One region of the Pelagibacterium mangrovi genome, then DNA from elsewhere that is predicted to be linked to it. Evidence: predicted binding sites of a transcription regulator. Region 1 holds the regulator's gene; the other holds the start of a gene.
The links. Region 1 encodes HrcA, which represses chaperone genes, less so after heat shock. Its sites were predicted from a motif close to GTTAGCACTCNCNNNNNGNGAGTGCTAAC; they were not measured.
Positions count from the first base shown of each region.

Region 2: a site for HrcA is predicted at 2,588-2,616, ahead of V4T21_RS15940 (co-chaperone GroES). Genes of this name have one in related genera too.

Region 1 is NZ_JBAFXA010000002.1:235,173-244,257, forward strand. It holds gene rdgB (RdgB/HAM1 family non-canonical purine NTP pyrophosphatase) at 1-304, opposite strand, end outside; gene rph (ribonuclease PH) at 301-1,023, opposite strand; gene hrcA (heat-inducible transcriptional repressor HrcA) at 1,190-2,278, shown strand; gene grpE (nucleotide exchange factor GrpE) at 2,593-3,222, shown strand; gene dnaK (molecular chaperone DnaK) at 3,429-5,339, shown strand; gene dnaJ (molecular chaperone DnaJ) at 5,624-6,748, shown strand; gene V4T21_RS03915 (NADPH-dependent FMN reductase) at 6,876-7,430, shown strand; gene pyrF (orotidine-5'-phosphate decarboxylase) at 8,126-8,812, shown strand; gene dapB (4-hydroxy-tetrahydrodipicolinate reductase) at 8,824-9,085, shown strand, end outside.
Region 2 is NZ_JBAFXA010000009.1:78,476-87,560, reverse strand. It holds gene V4T21_RS15950 (TSUP family transporter) at 1-168, shown strand, start outside; gene groL (chaperonin GroEL) at 510-2,150, opposite strand; gene V4T21_RS15940 (co-chaperone GroES) at 2,251-2,541, opposite strand; gene V4T21_RS15935 (glycosyltransferase) at 2,805-3,941, shown strand; gene V4T21_RS15930 (ArnT family glycosyltransferase) at 4,131-5,660, shown strand; gene V4T21_RS15925 (cation diffusion facilitator family transporter) at 5,665-6,645, opposite strand; gene V4T21_RS15920 (sigma 54-interacting transcriptional regulator) at 6,963-8,375, opposite strand; gene V4T21_RS15915 (EAL domain-containing protein) at 8,705-9,085, shown strand, end outside.

The sequences.
Region 1 (9,085 bases):
TGCGCGGCACGCCGGCCCAATCGGCGGTATAGACGCCCGGCGCACCGTCGAGCGCATCGACCGAAATCCCCGAATCGTCGCTGAGCGCGATCCCACCCGTGGCCTTTGCGGCGGCATGGGCCTTCAAACGCGCGTTTTCGACAAAGGTCGTTCCGGTTTCCTCGGGCTCGGGCAGGCCGAGTTCACCGGCCGAAACGATATCGAGGCCGATATCGGCCAGCATGTCCTGAAATTCGGCGAGCTTGCCCTTGTTGTGGGTGGCCAGCACCAGCCGGTCGCCGCGCTTGAGTTTGAATTGGCTCATGGGGCCACCTCCAGCACGGCCCGCTGCAGAGCAACGAGGTCGCCGATGCCTTTCTGCGCCAGCCCGATCAATTGGGTGAGCTCGCCCATGGAAAAGGCTTCGCCTTCCGCCGTTCCCTGGATCTCAACGAATTTACCCGAGCCGGTCAGGACGAAATTGGCGTCGGTTTCCGCTTCGCTGTCCTCGAGATAATCGAGATCGAGGACCGGCGCGCCGCGATAGATGCCGCAACTGACCGCCGCGACGTGGTCGCGGATGGGATTGCCCTTGAGCAGGGAGCGTTCCTTCATCCAGCCGATCGCTTCGCTCATGGCGACGAAGGCGCCGGTGATCGAGGCGGTGCGGGTGCCGCCATCGGCTTCGAGCACGTCGCAATCGAGGATGATCTGGTTTTCCCCCAGCGCGGCCATATCGACCACCGCGCGGAGCGAGCGCCCGATCAGGCGCTGGATTTCCTGGGTGCGGCCCGATTGCTTGCCGGCGGTCGCCTCGCGGCGTGTACGGCTGCCGGTGGCGCGCGGCAGCATGCCGTATTCGGCGGTGACCCAGCCCAGGCCCTGCCCGCGCCGCCAGGGGGGCAGGGTGGTTTCGACGGTTGCCGTCACCAGCACTCGCGTGCGCCCGAATGCAACAAGGCACGAGCCTTCGGCTTGCGGCGCGATGCCCCGCTCGAAGGTCACATCGCGCATCTGATCGAACGCCCGTCCGCTTGGCCGCATAAAATCCGAATCCTTGTCCTGCCGGTTTGGTTACCAGCCTCTTAACGCTTCACGGGATGGGGAACAACAGCGCTCTCTTGGCGTCCCGGGGCTTTTCTCCTACTTAGTTAAGATCGGCCGGGCGAAACCGGGTATCGATCTTTTCGACCTCTCCGCTGGGGTGAGCATGGACCGCCATTCGTTACAATCCTCGGAATTTCTCGAAGCGCTTTCGGCGCGCAGCCAGGATATCTTCCGCCGGCTGGTCGAGCGGTATCTGGAAACCGGCGAACCGGTGGGGTCGCGCGCCATCTCCAAAATGCTCGACATGCAGCTTTCTCCCGCCTCGGTCCGCAACGTCATGGCCGATCTCGAGGAGCTGGGGCTGATCGCCGCGCCCCATACTTCGGCAGGGCGGGCGCCCACCCAGGAGGGGTTGCGGTTTTTCGTCGACGCCATGCTCGAAGTGGGCGCTGTGGACGAAGCCGAGCGCGACCAGATCGCCCGCACCGTTTCGGGAGGCGGGCGCTCGGGCCGGGTCGAGGATCTTCTGAACGAAGCCAGCGTGCTGCTGTCGGGTCTCTCGCATGGGGCCGGCATGGTGATCGCGACGAAATCGGACATGGTGCTCAAGCACCTCGAATTCGTGCGCCTCGACCCCGAACGCGCCATGGCGATCCTGGTGGGTCAGGACGGGCAGGTGGAAAACCGGATCATCGCCCTGCCGCCGGGGCTCACGGCCAGCACGCTCACCCAGGCTTCCAATTTTCTCGCCCATCATATCGTGGGCAAGACGCTCACCGAGGCTCGCGATTCCATCCGCCGCCAGAGCGAAACCCAGCGCGCCGAGCTCGACGCCATTGCGCAAAGACTCGTGGAATCCGGACTCGCCTCGATGATCGAGGCCGATACCTCGGCGCCGACGCTGATCGTGCGCGGCCGGGCCAATCTCATCGACGATACCATGGCCTCGGACGATCTGGCCCGCGTGCGCCAGCTCTTCGACGAGATCGAGACCAAGAAGGGGTTGATCGAACTTTTGAACGACGCGGAAACCGCCCAGGGGGTGCGTATCTTCATCGGCTCGGAAAACAAGCTCTTTTCGCTCTCAGGTTCTTCGGTGGTACTCTCGCCCTATAAGGACGCCAACGACAAGGTGGTCGGCGTGCTCGGCGTCATCGGGCCGACGCGGTTGAACTACGCCAGGATCGTGCCGGTGGTCGATTACACCGCCCATATCGTCTCGCGGCTGATTTCCCGGAAGGGGGAGATTTAGGGTTTGGGATCGTTAAGGCTCACCTTCTCCCTCAAGGGGAGAAGGGTAGCCCTTGGCAGCGTCGCGGCAAGAACTCCAAAGCTGCCACAGGAGCCCCCCTCTCCCCTTGAGGGACTGGGAGGCGGTGGCGCAGCCACCAATCGCTCCGGTGGAGCGATTGGAGACGAACCAGGGCCGGGGGTGAGGGGTGCGCAGAGCCGGCCTCGAATCACCACCTTCGATGACACCCACAAATTTCCCGCACTTGAAAAAATCCGCCCCTTGGCCGATATGGCGGGCAATCGAAAATTCCCCCAATCGGTGAAAGAGCAATGATGAGCGACGACAACACGACGCCCGAGCCGACCGAAGAGACCAACCGGCACCCCGAGGCCGAGACGGCCGAGGACAAGGCTTTTACCGAGCCCACGTCCGAGGACCGGATCGCCCAGCTCGAAGACGAAAAGGCCCAGTTGCGCGATCAGGTTCTGCGCACGGCGGCGGAAATGGAAAATCTGCGCAAGCGCACCGAGCGCGAAATCGCCGATACGCGCTCCTACGCCATTTCCGGCTTTGCCCGCGACATGCTGGTGGCCACGGACAATCTGTCGCGCGCCCTGATGGTGATCCCGGCCGAGGCGCGCGAGACGGCGGACGGAACGCTCAAATCCCTTATCGAAGGGATCGAGATGACCGAACGTGAAATGCAGCGCCTGCTGCAAAAGAACGGCGTCACCCCGATCCTCGCTGAAGGCGAGAAATTCGACCCCCATCGTCATCAGGCCATGTTCGAGGTGCCCGATCCTTCGGTGCCCGAGGGCACTGTGGTCCAGGTCGTCCAGGCCGGCTACACCATCGGCGAGCGCGTTTTGCGCCCCGCCATGGTCGGTGTCGCCAAGGGCGGCAACAAACCCGCCCCCGACCTCGAAGTCGACCCGGGCGAAAACATCGACAAATCGGCCTGATTGAGGCCCAAAGCAGGGGTTTGGGCGCTTGAAGGCGCCGGACCCCCTGCTTATATAGCCACCAAGCCCGGGAAACCGGGGCTTTGAATATCCATCCCAGAGGGGTCCGGCACCGGCCAGTAACGCGATGCCGCAACGCAAATGGGCGCGTTGAGGGTCAGGGCCAAATTTCAGGGACTCGCTTTAAGAAAAGAGGTTTTCTTCAAATGGGAAAAGTAATCGGTATCGACCTGGGCACGACCAATTCGTGCGTTGCCGTCATGGACGGCAAGACCCCTAAAGTGATCGAAAACGCCGAGGGCGCGCGCACCACGCCCTCGATGGTGGCCTTCTCCAATGATGGCGAGCGCCTCGTCGGCCAGCCTGCCAAGCGCCAGGCCGTGACCAATCCCGAGGGCACGCTGTTTGCCGTCAAGCGCCTGATCGGGCGCCGGTTCGACGATCCGATGGTGACCAAGGACAAGGGCCTGGTCCCCTACAAGATCGTCAAGGGCGACAATGGCGACGCATGGGTAGAAGTGAACGGCAAGGCCTCCTCGCCGTCCGAAGTCTCGGCCATGATCCTCACCAAGATGAAGGAAACCGCCGAATCCTACCTCGGTGAAAACGTCACCCAGGCGGTGATCACGGTTCCGGCCTATTTCAACGACAGCCAGCGCCAGGCCACCAAGGACGCCGGCAAGATCGCCGGGCTCGAAGTGCTGCGCATCATCAACGAACCGACCGCTGCCGCGCTCGCCTATGGGCTTGAAAAGCGCGAAGCGGGCACGATCGCCGTTTATGACCTTGGCGGTGGCACCTTCGATATCTCCATCCTGGAAATCGGCGATGGCGTGTTCGAGGTCAAATCCACCAATGGCGACACCTTCCTGGGCGGTGAAGACTTCGACATGCGTCTTGTCGATTACCTCGCCGACGAGTTCAAGAAGGAGCAGGGCATCGACCTGCGCGGCGACAAGCTTGCCCTGCAGCGCCTCAAGGAAGCCGCCGAAAAGGCCAAGATCGAGCTTTCCTCGGCCAGCCAGACCGAAGTGAACCTGCCGTTCATCACCGCCGATGCTTCCGGCCCCAAGCACCTTCAGCTCAAGCTGACCCGCGCCAAGTTCGAATCGATCGTCGAAGACCTCATCAAGCGCACCATCGAGCCCTGCCGCGCAGCGCTCAAGGACGCCGGGATTTCGGCTGGCGAGATCGACGAAGTGGTGCTGGTGGGCGGCATGACCCGCATGCCCAAGGTACAGGAAGAGGTGAAGAACTTCTTCGGCAAGGAACCCCACAAGGGCGTCAACCCGGACGAAGTGGTCGCCATGGGCGCCGCCATCCAGGCCGGCGTGCTCCAGGGTGACGTCAAAGACGTCCTGCTGCTCGACGTGACCCCGCTTTCGCTGGGCATCGAAACGCTGGGCGGCGTCTTTACCCGGCTGATCGACCGCAACACCACGATCCCGACCAAGAAGAGCCAGGTGTTCTCCACCGCCGAAGACAATCAGTCGGCGGTGACGATCCGGGTCTTCCAGGGCGAGCGTGAAATGGCTGCCGACAACAAGATGCTCGGCCAGTTCGATCTCGTGGGCATCCCCACCGCGCCCCGCGGCGTGCCCCAGATCGAAGTGACCTTCGACATCGACGCCAACGGCATCGTCCAGGTTTCGGCCAAGGACAAGGGCACCGGCAAGGAGCAGCAGATCCGCATCCAGGCCTCGGGCGGTCTTTCGGACGCCGATATCGAACAGATGGTCAAGGACGCCGAAGCCAACGCGGAAGCCGACAAGAAGCGCCGCGAGACCGTGGAAGCCAAAAACCAGGCCGAAAGCCTCGTTCATTCCACCGAGTCCTCATTGAAGGAACATGGCGACAAGGTTTCGCCCGAGGTGAAGGCCGAAATCGAAACCGCGATCGCCGAGACCAAGACCGCGCTCGAAGGCGACGACGCCGAAGCGATCAAGGAAAAGGCCGCAGCGCTCGCCCAGGCTTCCATGAAGCTCGGGGAAGCCATGTACAAGGCCAGCCAGGACGAAGCCGAGGCCCAGGCCGCGAGCGACGCCAAGGATGACGACGACGTGGTCGACGCCGACTTCGAAGAGGTCAAGGACGACGACGACAAGAAGTCGGCCTAAGGCCTTAGGGACTTTCCAACATTTCAGTGCCGCCTCCGGGCGGCACTGTCGTTTGGAGAGGCGATGTATCCCGGTTTCACGTGAATCAGCTGGCCCCGCTGGCCATTTTGCCGCTGGCTATGGTAACAGGCGGCAAAGATGATTACCTAATCGTGCACTGGAGCCGGCCATGCCGGGCTCCCGGACGCATTTGAAAAAGATACGAACGGTTGGTTTGGCACAAGAGATGATCTTGCACCCGTCCTGCGCTTGCCCCTGCCGCGACAAGGGGAATTTATAGAAAAATGTCCAAGGCCGATTTCTATTCAGTGCTCGGGGTGGAAAAGGCGTGCGATGCGGCGGCGCTCAAATCCGCTTACCGCAAGCTTGCCATGCAGTACCACCCGGACCGCAATCCGGGCGACAAGGACGCCGAGCATCGGTTCAAGGAAGTGTCCGAGGCCTATGATACCCTCAAGGACCCGCAGAAGCGGGCCGCCTATGACCGGTTCGGGCACGCCGCCTTCACCAATGGCCATGGCGGCGCCAACGGGTTCGGCAATGATTTCTCCTCCTCGATGTCCGATATCTTCGAGGATATTTTCGGCGAGTTCATGGGCGGCGCCCGTGGCCAGCGCCAGCGCGACGGCCGCCAGCGCGGCTCGGACCTGCGCTACAATCTCGAAATCACCTTAGAGGACGCCTTTGGCGGCACTACCGTCGATATCGACGTGCCGACCCTCGTCCATTGCGACACCTGCGAGGGGTCGGGCGCCAAGCCGGGCACCGGGTTTTCCACCTGCCGCATGTGCGGCGGCCATGGCAAGGTCCGCGCCGCGCAAGGGTTCTTCACCATCCAGCAGACCTGTCCCCAATGCCACGGGCGCGGGGAAACCATGGACCAGCCCTGCACCGATTGCCACGGCAAGGGCCGCAAGCAGACTTCCCGCACGCTCTCGGTCGACATTCCCAAGGGCATCGAGGACGGCACCCGCATCCGGCTGGGCGGCGAGGGCGAAGCAGGCTTGCGCGGCGGACCGGCCGGCGATCTCTACATCTTCGTTTCGGTCAAGCCCCATCAGCTCTTTTCCCGCGACGGCGCCGATCTTTACGCCCGCGTGCCCATCTCGATGATCACCGCCGCGCTGGGCGGGGAGTTCGAGGTGCCGACGCTGGAGGGCGCCCGCGCCAAGGTCAAGGTGGGCGAGGGCACCCAGCCCGGCCAGCGCGTCCGCCTCAAGGGCAAGGGCATGCCGGTGCTGCGTTCCAACCAGATCGGCGACCTCTACGTCCAGCTCGATGTCGAAACCCCGCAAAAGCTCTCCAAGCGCCAGCGCGAATTGCTCGAAGAGTTCCAATCGATCTCCTCGACCGAAACCTCCCCCGGCGCCGACGGCTTCTTCGACAAGCTCAAACACATGTTCGGCTAATGTAGTTAGCCGGATTTTGCTCAGAGGCCTCTCACATGTGTGGGAGGCCTTTTCCTTGCCCTCGCCTCAAGACTTGCGGGACAGGGTTGCTGTCGCTTAACTGCGGCCAGCAAGCAAGGAGACACCAATGCCCCGCACCGCCCTTACCCTTTGCGGCTCGCTCCGCACCGGATCGGTCAACAAGAAGCTCCAGGACGTGATCGACGCGCATCTGCGGGCGGCAGGTGTCGAGGTCAATTCGATTTCTCTCGCCGATTTCGAGATGCCCATCTTCAACGCCGATCTCGAACCCGACAACGTCCCCGAGGCCTCAAGGCGGCTGGCCGATCTCTTCCGCAGCCACGACATCCTCTTCATCGCCACGCCCGAATACAATGGCGGCGTGCCGCCCCTGGTCACCAACATGCTGGCCTGGCTCTCCCGCCAGCGCCCCTCGCCATTCAAGCATGCCGTGTTCGGCATCGGCGGGGTGAGCTCGGGCAAATACGGAACCATCTGGGCCCAAAGCCACCTGCGCGATTCGCTGACCAAGGCCGGCGCGCTCGTCGTCCCCACCCTTCTCGGCATCGGCCCCGACGCCACGGCCTTCACCGACACCGGCGATATCGCCGAAGCGCCGATCCAGGCCAAGGTGGAACAGATCGTCCGCGAACTCACCCATTTTTCACGCGGCGGAATCTGACTGGGCGCTATACCGCTAGAAGCATGCCACGATCCCTTTCCTCCACCCTGTCATTCCGGGGTTCATTCCCGGAATCCAGCTTCAGCCTCGCCACTCGCTCCACCGTCGAGACCGTCCACCTTGCAGCACCGGCCCCAGCTCCCCTTCTCCCCTTGAGGGAGACTTCGAGCCGTCCTTTGGCCAATCGTGCCGGTGGCACGATTGGAGGCGAGAAGGCCATGAGAGCTATGCTCGAATGGCAGGCCGGCGAAGCCGGGTCGGATGAGGGGTGCGCTGAGCTTGCGCCAAACACCCTCGTCAGAAACTTATCCCCGCGTTGAAAACTGGCACCATAGTGTGCCCACGACCCCGCACTCATGGACGCAAGCGCAACGAACGTTTGGGCGGGATCGGTTCGGGTCCGTTGGCGGTCGCGTCAGCGGAGGCAGAAACGTTCCCAGCGCCGACCCACGGCACGGTCGAGGGTGTACTGGCGAAAGCCAGCGGGGATTGGCCCCAGCATGAGAGGACGACCAGGCCCAAAATCCCGAATGCATGGGGCGATGACCGCTTCATACTAACAATTACAGCACGAGGCGCTCATCGCCCCACGCCGTCTACCCCAATCACCCGAGGCTCACTGCCGTCGGGCGCTTGCGCTCGGGCGCTAGTCGTGGCATCGAGCCGGGGCAAGCAGAAATCAGCGAGGGACAGCCATGACCGGGGATCTGATCGTCGGGCTCGACGTATCGACACGCAACGCGGCCGAAGACATCATCTCGCGGCTCGGCGACAGCGCCGATTACTTCAAGATCGGCTATCAGCTGTTTTACGGCGGCGACGGGCTGACCGTGGGCAAGGAACTGATCAAGGCCGGCAAGAAGGTGTTCTTCGACCTCAAGCTCCTCGATATCGACAACACTGTGGAAAAGGGCGTTGCCGCCTTCGCCGCCACGGGCGCGGCGATGCTCACCCTCCATGCCTATCCCAAGGCCATGGAGGCCGCCGTCAGGGCCGCCGAAGGCTCCGGCCTGTGCCTTCTGGGCGTGACCGTCCTCACTTCCATGGACGAGGACGACGTCAAGGAGGCCGGCTATGGCCTGTCGATCCCCGACCTCGTTGCCCGCCGCGCCACCCAGGCGCGCGACGCCGGCATGGGCGGCATCGTCGCCTCGGCCTTCGAAGCCCAAAAGGTCCGCGAGATCGTGGGCCCCGATATGGCCGTGGTCACCCCCGGCATCCGCCCGACCGGCGCCGAGAAAGGCGACCAGAAGCGGGTAATGACCCCCGCTGAGGCGCTCAAGGCCGGGGCCAGCCATCTGGTCGTCGCGCGCCCGATCGTTGCGGCCGACGATCCGCGCAAGGCCGCGTTGGCCATCCGCTCTGAAATGAATTTGGCCTAGGAGGTCGCAAGATGGCGCTCAGGATCGGGATCGTCGGCGCCGGCGGGCGCATGGGGCAGGCGGTGGTTCGGGCCGCCGCGGGCAATGAGGCGCTGGAAATCGCCGCCGCCGCCGACCGCTCGGGCACGGCCGCGCTGGGCAAGGATATCGGCACGCTCGCGGGGGGCGACCCTCTCGGCGTCATCGTCCAGGATGCGCCGCTGGACATTCTCGACCACATCGACGCGGTCATCGATTTCACGGCCCCCGAACTGTCCGTGGCGATTGCCCGCC
Region 2 (9,085 bases), on a different contig from region 1:
TTCGCGGGCGACGTCGTCTGGCCCGTCGCCGCCGTCATGGCCGCCGGCCAATTGCTCGGCGGCTACCTCGGCGCCATCACCGGCATCCGCTTCGGCGCCCGTGTCATCCGGCCCCTTGTCGTCATCGTCTCCATCGCCCTCGCCATCAAGCTCCTGTTCTTTCCTTAGACCATCCGCAACCGCCGTTCCTCGACGCTAGCACAGGGGGCTCTTGGGGAAGCATCAGAGTTCTTTCCGAAACGCTGCCACAATCACCCCTTCTCCCCCTGAGGGAGACTTCGAGCCGTCCTTTGGCCAATCGTGCCGGTGGCACGATTGGAGGCGAGAAGGCCATGAGAGCTATGCTCGAATGGCAGGCCGCGAAGCGGTCGGATGAGGGGTGCGCTGAGCTCCCACAACCGACATGGCCAATCGATTCCCCTAACACCCCAAAAAACGGAAAAGGCGGCCCCGGAGGACCGCCTTCCCGTTCGAGGGTCTGGAGAGACCCCGATAGCGATGGGGATGGATTAGAAATCCATGCCGCCCATACCGCCCATGCCGCCGCCGCCCGGCATTGCCGGCGCTTCGGTCTTGGGCAGTTCGGCGATCATGGCTTCGGTGGTGACCAAGAGGCCCGCAACCGAGGCAGCGTCCTGCAGGGCTGTGCGAACCACCTTGACGGGGTCGATGATGCCCATCTGGATCATGTCGCCATATTCGCCCGTCTGGGCGTCGTAGCCATAGGTGTCCGAACCGTTGTCGAGGATCTTGCCCACAACCACCGAACCTTCGTCGCCGGCGTTGTTGACGATCTGACGCACCGGCTCCTGGAGCGCGCGGCGCACGATGGCGATACCGGCTTCCTGGTCGGCGTTGATGCCCTTGGCGGCAAGGTTGGACGAAGCACGCAGCAGAGCCACGCCGCCGCCCGGAACGATGCCTTCTTCAACGGCAGCGCGAGTCGCGTTGAGCGCGTCGTCGACGCGGTCCTTGCGCTCTTTCACTTCCACTTCGGTCGCACCGCCGACGCGGATCACGGCAACGCCGCCAGCGAGCTTGGCCAGGCGTTCCTGGAGCTTCTCGCGGTCGTAGTCCGAGGTGGTTTCCTCGATCTGCGCCTTGATCTGGTTGACGCGGCCTTCGATGTCTTCCTTGGAGCCCGAACCATCGACGATGGTGGTGTTTTCCTTGGAGATTTCGACGCGCTTGGCAGTGCCGAGCATATCGAGCGTCACGCTTTCGAGCTTGATGCCGAGGTCTTCGGAAATCACCTGACCGCCGGTCAGGATGGCGATGTCCTCGAGCATGGCCTTGCGGCGATCGCCGAAGCCCGGAGCCTTGACGGCAGCGACCTTCAGGCCACCACGCAGACGGTTGACGACGAGGGTGGCGAGCGCTTCGCCTTCAACGTCCTCGGCAATGATCAGCAGCGGACGCTGGCTCTGGACGACGGCTTCGAGAACCGGCAGCAGGGCCTGCAGATTGGCAAGCTTCTTTTCGTGCAGCAGGATCAGCGGATCGTCGAGCTGGGCGACCATCTTTTCGGTGTTGGTCACGAAATAGGGCGACAGATACCCACGGTCGAACTGCATGCCTTCGACGACGTCGAGTTCGGTCTCGGCGGTCTTGGCTTCCTCGACGGTGATGACACCTTCATTGCCGACCTTCTGCATGGCGCTGGCGATCATCTCGCCGATTTCTTTTTCGCCGTTTGCGGAAATGGTGCCGACCTGCGCGACTTCCGAGGAGTTGGAAATCTTGACGGCCTTCGAAGCGAGGTTTCCGATCACTTCGTTCACGGCGAGGTCGATGCCGCGCTTGAGGTCCATCGGGTTCATGCCGGCAGCGACGGCCTTGACGCCTTCGTTGACGATCGACTGGGCCAGCACGGTCGCGGTGGTGGTGCCGTCACCGGCGATGTCGTTGGTCTTGGAGGCCACGGCGCGCACCATCTGGGCGCCCATGTTTTCGAACTTGTCTTCAAGCTCGACTTCCTTGGCGACCGAAACGCCGTCCTTGGTGATGCGGGGAGCGCCGAAGCTCTTTTCGATCACCACGTTGCGGCCCTTGGGACCCAGGGTCACCTTCACCGCATTGGCGAGGATGTTGACGCCGCGGACCATCTTGTCGCGGGCGTCGGTCGAGAACTTTACTTCCTTGGCGGACATGTAAGTTTGCTCCGAATGAGAATTAAGAAGAGAGCGGGAGAGGCGGACTGGAGCGTTTTCAGGAACCCGTTTTCAGGTTCGAAAACGCGACCGGTAAAAATTACGCCTCGATCACGCCCATGATGTCGGACTCTTTCATGATCAGCAGGTCTTCGCCGTCGATCTTGACTTCGGTGCCGCTCCACTTGCCGAACAGCACGCGGTCGCCGGCCTTGACGTCGAGCGGGGTAACCTTGCCGGCATCGTCGCGGGCGCCCGGGCCCACCGAAACGATGACGCCCTCGGAGGGCTTTTCCTTGGCAGTGTCGGGGATGATGATGCCGCCAGCGGTCTTTTCCTCGCTGTCGACGCGCCGGACCACAACGCGGTCATGTAGGGGACGGAAGCTCATGGTCGCTCCTTTGGAACGTAGTGTTGAGATCGTATATTCCTCCACTGTTAGCACTCCTGTACCGAGAGTGCCAGCAGTATGGCCGACGAGATAGGAAGAGGGGGCAGATGAGTCAAGCGCGCCCCGGGCAAAAAATTTTGCATCCCCCAGCCGGGCTTGCTATGCGAGACGGGCGCCGCGTTATAGCGGTTGCACGCGGTGGCCTTCGGGCTCCGCGCCCGCAACAGCCAAGAGCTATCTTGGGGACATAAAAAGACGATACCATGACTGCCCTTGCCCCCCATGATCCCCTCGATGCGAACTGGACAGCGCCGACCCTGTCGGTGATCGTCCCCACCTTCAACGAGCGCGACAACATCGGCCCGCTGATCGAAAAGCTCGAAGCCGCGCTCGACGGCACCGCTTTCGAAGTGATCGTCGTCGATGACAACAGCCCCGACGGCACTGCCGAGCTCGCCAAATCCATCGCCGCGCAAAAGCCCCATGTGCGTTGCATCCACCGGGTCGGGCGGCGCGGCCTCTCCTCGGCCTGCATCGAGGGCATGGCCTCGTCCTCGGCCGAATTCGTCGCCGTGATCGACGCCGACCACCAGCACGACGAAACCATCCTGCCCCAGATGCTGCAAAAGGTCCGCGATGGCGCCGATATCGCCGTGGGCTCGCGCTATACGGGGGAGGGGAGTTCCGTTTCCGGCTTCACCGCCGGCCGCCAGATGGGTTCCACCCTCGCCACGCGTCTTTCGGGCATCCTGACGGGCAAGTCGCTCTCGGACCCCATGAGCGGCTTCTTCCTCCTCCGCCGCTCGCTGTTCAATCGCATCGTTCCCCAGCTATCGCGCGAGGGGTTCAAGATTCTGCTCGACATCATCGTCACCGCCAACCGCAGGGCGGACGGCAAGCTGGCGATCGCCGAAGTCCCCTACAGCTTCCGCCCGCGCCACGCCGGCGAAAGCAAGATGAGCCCCTTGATCGTCGCCCAGTTCCTGGGGTTGATCCTCTCGCAGATCTCGCGCGGCTTCCTGCCCACCAGCTTCCTTTTGTTCGCCCTGGTCGGCGCCTCGGGCGTCGTCGTGCACATGGCGGTCCTGGCCCTGGCCTTCCAGGCCCTCGATTTCAACTTCGCCAACAGCCAATTGGTGGCCACCCTCGTCGCCATGACCACCAATTACGTCCTCAACAACGAGCTGACCTACGCCGACAAGAAGCTCCGCGGCGCCAAATTCTGGACGGGCCTTTTGAGCTTCTACATCGTGTGCAGCTTCGGCGCGATCGCCAACATCTCGGTCGCCAGTGTCCTGTTCGAAGCCCACCTCGCTAATTTCTTCATCGCCGGCATCGCCGGCGTGGTGATGAGCGTCGTCTTCAACTACGCGGTGACCCGCATGTTCACATGGCGCTGACGCCCGATCCCCTTGCCGCGCCGCTACTGGACCCCGGGAATAAATCCCGGGGTGACAATTTGTGGATGGAGCAGGGCACGCAACACACCCTCTCCCCTGTCATTCCGGAACTCGTTCCCCGAATCCAGCCCCAGCCTCAAAGGTCGGATGAGGGGTGCGCAGCCTCTGCCGCACAAACCGGAGCCCATGATGCCCACTAACCCCCGCATCGGCCCCTTCACCCCCGCCCAGGCCACCCTCATCCTTATCGCGGTGACCTTCATTCTGCGCACCATCGGCGCAGCGGTGGTCGGCTGGGGCACGGGCGAGGCCTATTACCTCGCCTCAGCCCGCCAGTTTCACCTCTCCTATTTCGACCAGCCGCCCCTCTCGCTCTGGACCATCTGGGCAACCCTCCAACTCACCGGCTCGGACAGCCTCCTCGCCATCCGCCTGCCGTTCGTTGCGATGTTCGCGGTCTCCACCTGGCTGGTGTTCGACATCACCCGTCGCATCCACACCCCGCTCGCCGGCTTTTTCGCCGCGCTGATCGTCAACGCCTGCGTGCTGTTTTCCCTCTCGGTTGGCTCCTGGACCCAGCCCGACGCCCCCATGCTGCTGTTCTGGCTGGCCACAATCCGGGTGCTCGTCGAAATCTTCTTCGGCGCCGGCGCCCGACGACCCTATTTCTATTGGGGCCTCGCCGGCCTCTTCCTCGGCCTTACGTTCCTCTCCAAATACCACGCCGCCTTCCTCGTCGCCGGCACCGGCCTGTTCATCCTCCTCAATTCCACCCAGCGCCGCTGGCTAACCCATGGCGCGCCATGGCTCGCACTGGCCATCGCCCTGGCGATCTTCTCCCCCGTCATCATTTGGAACGCCCAGAACGATTGGGCCTCCTTCGGCTTTCAGGGCGGCCGGGCGCTGGCCGAATCCCGCCTGCGCTGGGATGGCCTTTTCCGCATGATCTGGGGCCAGCTCCTCTACATGGTCCCCTGGCTCGCCATTCCCGCGCTCTATATCGGGGGCAGGGCGCTCGCCGCCGGCCCGCGCGGCCAGTTTCCCTCGGGCACTGTCCCCGGCGCCGCCGCACTCTTTGCTTATATCGGCTGGCCGCCGGTGATCTTTTTCACCCTCGTGGCGCTCTGGAGCGATACCCAGTTCCACTTCCACTGGCAGGCGCCGGGCTATCTCATGCTGTTCATGCTGATGGGCGCCTGGGCGGCCAATCGCGACGGCAGGGCCATCCGCATCTGGCTCTACGGCTCGGCCATAGCAACGCTCGCCATCCTGACCCTGCTGGTCTCCCACGCCGCCACCGGCTGGGCCCGCACCGTCTTTCCCGGCGATTGGGAAGACCCGACCGCCCTCCAGCTCCCCTGGACCGAACTGGGCGACGACCTCGCCGCCCGCAACGCGTTTACCGAACAAAACCTCTTCATCGCCGGCATCGACTGGATCGATTGCGGCTATGTCGACACCCAGATCGCCGGCCGTCTCCCCTTCGCCTGCTTCGGCGAGGACACCCGCAATCTGGGCTACAATTTCGACCCCGCCGTCCACGCCGGCTGGAACGCCTACATCGTCGACCAGACCCGCAGCCCCGACGCCGTCATCGAAACTTACGGCTCCCGCTTCGAAAGCATCGAACACCTCGATACGCTGACGGTTTCACGCAACGGCGTCGTCGAACTCACCAACATCCAGCTCTTCTACGCCGAAAATTTCTCCGGCGAGTGAGGCCCTAATCGTGAGCATGCCCATGCCCATGCTCTCCCACGGGATGCCCGATCAGCGTCGCATGCTCATCCCGACATTCCCCCGGCGCCTCGAACTCCAGCGTCGAATGAGCAATCCCGAACCGCTCCCGCGCCACCGCTTTGAGCCGGGCCTTGATCGCATCGCGAGCCGCCCCATGCTCCTCGCCCGTCACCACATGCGCCTCCAGCGCGTTCTGGTGCTCGTCGATCGCCCACACATGCACATGATGCACGCCCTCGACCCCCTCGACCTCACCGAGCGCGCCGACCAACAGCTCCATGTCGATCTCCGGCGGCGACCCCAGCATCAGCACCCGGATCGACCCGCCGATCTCGGCGAACGCCATCCACAGGATGTACCCGGCGATCGTCAGCGTCACGATCGGATCGACGATCCACCAATCGAACAGGATGATCAGCGTCCCCGCCACGATCACCGCCACCGAGCCGAGCGCATCGGCGACATTGTGCAAAAACGCCGCCCGGATGTTCATCGAGCTTTTTGACAGCGTATAGGTGAGCATCGCCGTCACGATATCGACCACCAGCGCCACCCCGGCGATGATGACGATCATCCACCCGGCTACCGGCTGCGGCTCGAAAAACCGCATCACCGCCTCATAAACCAGATACAGCCCGATCACGATCAGCGTCGTATAATTGATCAGCGCCGCGACGATCTCGGCCCGCACATACCCGAACGTCATCTTGGAATCTGAAGGCCGCCGCGCGATCTTACGCGCCGCAAAGGCGATCACCAGCGACACCGCATCGGAAAGATTGTGCAACGCATCGGCGATCAGCGACAGGCTCCCCGCCATGACGCCACCCACGATCTGCGCGATGGTGAGCAGAAAATTGACCCCTATCGCCCAGAACACCCGCCGGTCCCCCGATGCCGGGTCGATATGATGATGATGGTGATGAGCCACTGCGCCACCCTGCCGTCGTTTCGTTAAGCTCACCACTTCTGCATCCTCCAGTCACTAGAGGAGCAAGCCCTTTTTTCCGCTTACGCGGCAATGCCGCTTCTCCCCCCGCCACAGGCTCTCCTTCTCCCCTGGCAGGCCGCGAAACGGTCGGATGAGGGGGCTCTGAGTTTCTACCCGCGCTATCGCCAGCATATTACCGAAGCATCCGCCACAAGCTCCCCTTCTCCCCTTGAGGGAGAAAGTGGGCCGGCGAAGCCGGGTCGGATGAGGGGTGCGCCGAATCTCCCCTCGCGCCACCGCCGGCATTTTTACCGAAGCACCCACCAAGGCCGAAACAGGCCTCAGCCCCCCTAAGCCGCCCCGGCCCGCTCCCAGCCCAACCGCTTACGATAAATCGTCGAAGGGCTGATCTCCAGCGCCGCCGCCGCCCGCGCGATATTGCCCCCGAAGGCATCGAGCGCATCCTCGATGATCTTCTGCTCCTGCTGCCACATGGGCAACACGCTCGGCTGTCCACCCATCGCCGCCTGCGCCGCGCAATAGGCGTCGCGCGATTCGATATCGGCGGCCAGCGCCATCTGCGCGCTCACCGCACCCCCGTCGAACATCACGACGACCCGGCGCACGAGGTTCTGAAGCTGGCGCACATTGCCCGGCCATTCCCGCGCCACGAACAGATCGGCGACGTCCGGCGCGAACCCGGAAAAATCCTTGCCCTCTTCCTGGGCGAAGCGCCCGAGAAAGCTCTGGGCCAGCGGCATGATATCCCCCGGCCGCTGCCGCAGCGGCGGCAGATGGATGGGCAGCACATGTAGCCGATAGAACAGATCCTCGCGGAATTTCTTTTCGCTCACCAACTGCATCGGGTTGCGATTGGTCGCGCAGATCACCCGCACATCGACCGGCCGGGCCACCGATTCACCAACCCGCGCGATCGTCCCGGTCTGCAAAAACCGCAGCAACTTGGCCTGCAGCGAAAGGTCCATCTCGCCGATCTCGTCGAGAAACAGCGTTCCCCCATCGGCCATCTCGATGGCGCCCTTGCGGTCCTCATGGGCGCCCGTATAGGCCCCCTTGACCGCGCCGAACACCTCGGCCTCCATCAATTCACGCGGGATCGCCCCGGCATTGATGGCAATGAACGGCTTTTTGGCGCGCGGCCCGCGCTTGTGCAGCGCCTCGGCGGAAACTTCCTTGCCCGTGCCGCTTTCCCCGGTGATGAACACGGGCGCTGCCGAAGGCGCTATCCGCAAAATCTGGTCGTAGATCGCCCGCATCTGCGGAGTCGTGCCCACGAACCCCTCGAAATCGGCGTGCCGGTCCTCCGCCGCCTCGCAGACGATGGCGCGGGCCTTGCCGTGCCGCTGGCCCAATTCGCCCAGCCGCGCCGCCAGCACGGGGCCGGAAATGGGCAGGGCCAGATAATCATGGGCGCCGGCGCGCATCGCGGCCACCGCCATCGAGACCGACCCGCCATCGGAAAGCGCGATGATCAGCGCCCCGTTCGACGCCCCGGCCAGCATCCCGAACGCCGCTTCCTCGTCGCAGCCCAGCCCTTCCAGACTTGTCGTCTCGGCCAGGATCACGTCGAACCGCCCGGTCTTGAGGTTGCGCAGTGCCTGCTGGCCGCTGGTGCAATGGACCAGCGCGACGCCTTGGCCCCAGTGGGAAAAGATCGCCGCCATCGTGGCACGCGCCCTCTCGCCCGAGCTCTCGATGAGCAACAGTCTCACATCTGCGTCCGATGGGTTTCCATCACGCATCCGGCCAGTACTCCTAGAGCGTTTCCAGCAAAAGTGGATACCACTTTTGCGGTTCGGAAACGGGCCAAAACAAAGACTTAGAGCTATTGAAGCGATTCGAGGAAACGCCGAAATGCTCTAAATCGAGGCCCTGCGGCCTCACGAAAAATCAAGACCTTGCGGAGAGACGGCTTGGCTCGCGGCCCGGCGTCTCTCCAGCGGCAGGGCTTATCCCCACTATCAATCCGTTAGGGTAAACAAAGGGTTGGCACTTATGCTTTTTCGCCTTCCCGCCAGATGCTAGAGATTGATCAGGAAGCCGATTTGATTCCCTTGGGGGCTGGAGCCGCGTGCAGGGGCTGGTCTTGATCTTTATCGGGGTGTGCGGCGCCGCTCTGGGCGCCGTGGCCTATTTCGCGCTCGGCTTCACTCCCATCGAAGCCGGGCTGCTGGCGCTTGTCGTCATCGTCGGCGGCGCGCTGGTCGAGGAGCGCACCGCCCGCCGCCGCGCCTTCAAGCGCCTCGAAGCCGGCGTCGAGGAAATGGGCCGCCTGCTCGCCACCGATGCCAAGGCCGGCCAGGTCCTCTCCCAGCGCGTCAACGCCATCGCCGATCTCGAACTCGGCCCCCGCCTCGATATCGTCGAAGCGGATATGAGCGTCCTGGGCACCGTCGTGCGTCAGGTGGCCGAGGCTGTGTCCGATCTCGAAACGGCGCAGCAAGCCGCAACG